DNA from 2 places in the Agrobacterium sp. A3-95 genome. Region 1 is predicted to be linked to the other one. Evidence: riboswitches for the same ligand, from Rfam matches in the RefSeq annotation. Region 1 holds a riboswitch; the other holds the start of a gene.
What was found. Region 1 has a riboswitch for S-adenosylmethionine ahead of metA (homoserine O-acetyltransferase MetA). Riboswitches for the same ligand answer to the same signal wherever they lie in the genome.
Positions count from the first base shown of each region.

Region 2: linked by a shared signal. The riboswitch ahead of ACQZ5Y_RS03750 (O-succinylhomoserine sulfhydrylase) and the one ahead of metA (homoserine O-acetyltransferase MetA) in region 1 are both predicted to bind S-adenosylmethionine.

Region 1 is NZ_JBNWDR010000005.1:193,145-195,535, reverse strand. Features, by position in the region: gene ACQZ5Y_RS15460 (ABC-F family ATP-binding cassette domain-containing protein) at 1-76, opposite strand, end outside; gene ACQZ5Y_RS15455 (thiamine diphosphokinase) at 81-734, opposite strand; SAM riboswitch at 825-901, shown strand; gene metA (homoserine O-acetyltransferase MetA) at 984-1,910, shown strand; gene ACQZ5Y_RS15445 (aldose epimerase family protein) at 1,985-2,391, shown strand, end outside.
Region 2 is NZ_JBNWDR010000001.1:748,672-751,062, reverse strand. Features, by position in the region: gene ACQZ5Y_RS03750 (O-succinylhomoserine sulfhydrylase) at 1-905, opposite strand, end outside; SAM riboswitch at 948-1,026, opposite strand; gene ACQZ5Y_RS03745 (2'-deoxycytidine 5'-triphosphate deaminase) at 1,100-2,197, shown strand; tRNA gene ACQZ5Y_RS03740 (tRNA-Gly) at 2,253-2,326, shown strand.

The DNA of each region.
Region 1 (2,391 bases):
GATTGGCGCCGTCGAGCAGCGGGGTCACGCCGAAGGTCAGCTTGATGTCATCGAGTTTCAAAATTGGGGGTGCCAAGGCGTCAGGCTCCGGTCAGATCATAAGGGCGGGCGAGCACGATGGCTTTTCCGCTTTTCAGCGAGAAATGCACAGGGCCGCCATTCGCGACATTGGAAATAGTGCGGGAAGAGCCGAAAGCAAGCGGGAAATCCTTGAGAGGATAACGCACATTGCCGATATCGAGCCCCACAAGGTCGGTAAACCCGGCAACGGAAAACAGCGCACCGGGAGGCAGATCAAGATCGAACGACCCTGCCAGCAGCGGGCGGGCCTCCTCTTCGCCGGAGGTCAGCGTAACGTTGAGACCACGCTCAGTAAGCGCCACCGCGTAAAGAAGGTGCTGAAGTGCGTGGTCGCTTCTCGCTCCACCAAGCGCACCGGCAAGCACCAGAGAACGCGCGCCGCGGGCAAGTGCCTCCGACACCGCAATTTCGCCATCGGTCACAGCCTTTGCAGCGGGATAGGGCTGTCGCACCACATCGGGCCAGGCGTTCAGCAGGTCCTTGTCGGTGGAATCGAAATCCCCCACCCAGAGCTCGGGAGTGAGCCCGAGCGGTGCGGCATGGCGCATGCCGCCATCGGCCGCAATCACACGGCTACCCTCAACCGCCGCTTTGAGGCGGTCGGTAACGGTGACATCGCCGCCAAGCAGAATGGTGAAGCGTTCTCTATCCATGCCCTGCCTTATCGCACCTCAGGCAAAAATGGAAAGGCAGAAACCCGATGAAATCAGCCGATATTGATTTTCGTCGGCTTCGGGATTATGAAACGCCTCAGTGGTGATTTGCCGACCGGCTTGCAGCCACTTTAAAGAAGTCGCTAAAGGGTCGAGGAAAAGGGTAATTTCCTGGGACCGGCTGCGATTTCGCTGCCGGTTTTTTTGTTTTCGCAACGTTCTTTACGTCATCCGAAAAGAGAGTTCGACATGCCGATCAAGATTCCCGATACGCTTCCCGCCTTCGACACCCTCGTTCATGAGGGCGTGCGGGTCATGACAGAAACGGCGGCCATCCGGCAGGATATCCGCCCGCTCCAGATCGGGCTTCTCAATCTCATGCCGAACAAGATCAAGACGGAAGTGCAGATGGCGCGCCTCGTCGGCGCATCGCCGCTGCAGGTGGAGTTTTCGCTGATCCGCATTGGCGGCCATCGTGCCAAGAATACGCCGGAAGAGCACCTTCTGTCCTTCTATGAGACATGGGAGGAAGTGCGCCACCGCAAGTTCGACGGTTTCATCATCACAGGCGCGCCCATCGAGATGCTTGACTATGAAGACGTCACCTACTGGAACGAGATGCAAAAGATTTTCGACTGGACGCAAACCAACGTCCATTCGACGCTGAACGTCTGCTGGGGCGCGATGGCCGCCATCTACCATTTCCATGGTGTGCCGAAATACGAACTGAAGGAAAAGGCTTTCGGTGTCTATCGTCACCGCAATCTCTGCCCCTCGTCGATATATCTCAACGGTTTTTCCGACGACTTTCAGGTTCCGGTCTCACGCTGGACGGAAGTGCGCCGCGCCGACATCGAAAAACACCCGGAACTCGAAATCCTGATGGAGTCAGAGGAAATGGGCGTATGTCTGGTGCATGAAAAAGAGGGCAACCGCCTCTATATGTTCAACCACGTCGAATATGATTCAACCTCGCTTTCGGATGAATATTTCCGCGATGTGAACTCGGGCGTCCCAATCAAGCTGCCGCATGATTATTTTCCGCACAATGATCCGGAGCTTGCCCCGCTCAACCGCTGGCGCAGCCATGCCCATCTGTTTTTCGGCAACTGGATCAACGAGATATATCAGACGACGCCTTATGACCTCGAAGCAATCGGCAAACTAGCGGCGTAAATTGCGGGATTGCGAATTGCCGGAAAATGACGCAACGTCCGCCGGCAATTCAAAGATATCGGGAGAATGACGCAATGAGCGACGCGGCGGCACGGGAGAATTTCGGTTTCACGGCAACCGGCGAAAAGGTTGAGCGCGTCACCATCTCGAGGGGCGGGCTGACGGCCAAGGTTATCACTTGGGGCGCCGTCATTCAGGACCTACGCCTCGATGGGCACCAGCCGCCGCTCGTTCTCGGCTTCGATACATTCGAGGACTACAAATATTCATCCTATTTCGGCGCCACACCCGGCCGCAACGCCAACCGTATCGGTGACGGAAAATTCTCGATCGACGGGCACGAATACCAGCTGGAACTGAACGAAAAAGGCGTCAGCCACCTGCATGGCGGCAGCGACGGGATGGGCAAACGTAACTGGATGCTGATGGAACACGGCGAAAGCCATGCGGTTCTGCAGATCATCGATCCCGACGGCCGCGC
Region 2 (2,391 bases), on a different contig from region 1:
ATCTGCCGCGCGATGATGTCTGCCTGCGGATGGTCGGCGCGACCAGGATAGATCACTTTGGCAACCTTGCCGCTGTCGGCGAGGAAATCGGCGATCTTCGAGGCATTGGCCGTCTGCTGCTTGACACGCAGCGGCAGGGTTTCGATGCCCTTCAGCAGCGTCCAGGCATTGAACGGCGACATGGCTGGGCCGGTGTGGCGGAAATAGTCCTGCAGCTCTTCCTCAATCCACTTCTTGTCGGAAAGGATCACGCCGCCAAGGCAACGGCCCTGACCGTCAATGTGCTTCGTCGCCGAATAAACGACGATATGGGCGCCGAGTTCGAGTGGCTTCTGGAAAAGCGGTGTGGCGAAAACATTGTCGACAACCACTTTCGCGCCGATCTGGTTGGCGAGCTTCGCCACGCCGGCAATATCCACCACTTCGAGCGTCGGGTTGGTCGGGCTTTCGAGGAAAAACAGCTTGGTGTTCGGCTGGATCGCCTTTTCCCAATTGTTGAGATCGCGTCCGTCGATCAGCGTGCACTCGATGCCGTATTTGGGTGCAAGCGTTTCTACCACCCAACGGCAGGAGCCAAAAAGCGCGCGGGCAGCAACGATGTGATCGCCGGCACGCAGCTGGCACATGATGGCGGCTGTCACGGCGGCCATGCCGGAGGCAAGCGCACGGGCGTCTTCCGCACCTTCCAGCAGGCACATGCGCTTTTCGAACATGTCATTGGTCGGGCTTGCATAGCGGGCATAGATGAAGCCATCCGTTTCGCCCTTGAAGCGCGCTTCGGCGGCTTCGGAGTTTTCGTAAACGAAACCCTGGGTCAGATAGATCGCTTCCGACGTTTCACCATAGGGTGAGCGTAGCGTACCACCGTGAACGAGCTGGGTTGCCGGGCGCCATTTATTGCTCATGTGATCACCTCAAAACAAAAAAACCGGTCGCAAAAGCAGACCGGTTCCTAGCACCCGGTCTTTTTAGCCACTTGTTTAACGTGGCTGCAAGCCGACCGGCCAAATCACCACGGGATAAGCTTGCCATACTGCCGTTACCGGCTTGCGTCAATGCTTTCCTTTTGGTTTTGTCGCCGTAAAAAGGAATGATGATCATGACCAGAACCACGGGCATTTTGGCGGATGGCGCGATCAGGGCGCTGTTTGCGGGCGGCAAGCTGAAAAGCGAGGCTGATCTCGATGTCGATCAGGTGCAACCCGCCAGCCTCGATCTGAGACTGGGCTCCAAAGCCTATCGCGTGCGCGCCAGTTTCATGCCCGGCCCCGGAACCCGAGTCATCGACAAGCTCAACCGCTTCAGCCTGCACGAGGTCGATCTGAGCGAGGGGGCGGTGCTGGAAACCGGTTGCGTCTACATCGTGCCCTTGATGGAGAGCCTCGAGCTGCCGGCGGATATGTCGGCTTCGGCCAATCCGAAAAGCTCGACTGGGCGTCTTGATATCTTCACCCGCGTCATGACCGACAATGCGCAGGAATTCGACAAGATACCTGCGGGCTATGCCGGCCCGCTCTATCTGGAAATCAGCCCGCGCACCTTCCCGGTCGTCGTGCGCCGTGGCTCGCGCCTCTCGCAAATCCGTTTCCGCATCGGCCACTCGTTGCTCAACGAAGCCGAGCTTCTGAAATTGCACGAGACGGAGATGCTGGTCGCCAGCGAAACCCCTAATGTGACCGGCGGCGGCATCGCGCTTTCCATCGACCTTAAGGGTTTTGGCGAAAAAGGGCTGATCGGCTATCGCGGCAAGCATCACACAGCGGTAGTAGATGTCGACAAAAAGGCTCAGCACGATGTTCTCGATTTCTGGGAACCTCTATACGCCCGCGGCCGTGCCGAACTGATCCTCGATCCGGATGAGTTCTATATTCTCGTTTCGCGTGAAGCCGTGCATGTACCGCCACTTTATGCGGCCGAAATGACACCCTTCGATCCCTTGGTGGGCGAGTTCCGCGTGCATTATGCGGGCTTCTTCGATCCAGGCTTCGGCCATGCGCAGGCGGGCGGCACGGGCAGCCGCGCCGTTCTCGAGGTGCGCAGCCACGAGGTGCCCTTCATCCTCGAACACGGCCAGATCGTCGGTCGGCTAGTTTACGAGCACATGTTGCAAAAACCTGATGGCCTCTACGGCAGCGGCCTTGGCTCCAACTATCAGGCACAGGGCCTGAAGCTCTCCAAGCATTTCCGCGCGGAGTAATGACCTGTCGGGTGCTTGACACCCGATAAGAACTGTCCGATGTCTTGTGCGCGGCGCGGGTGTAGCTCAATGGTAGAGCAGCAGCTTCCCAAGCTGAATACGAGGGTTCGATTCCCTTCACCCGCTCCATATTTTCAAAGCAATCCAAACAACTTCCTGGCCAGTCAAAAGCGCGCATGTCACCGCCATCGCTG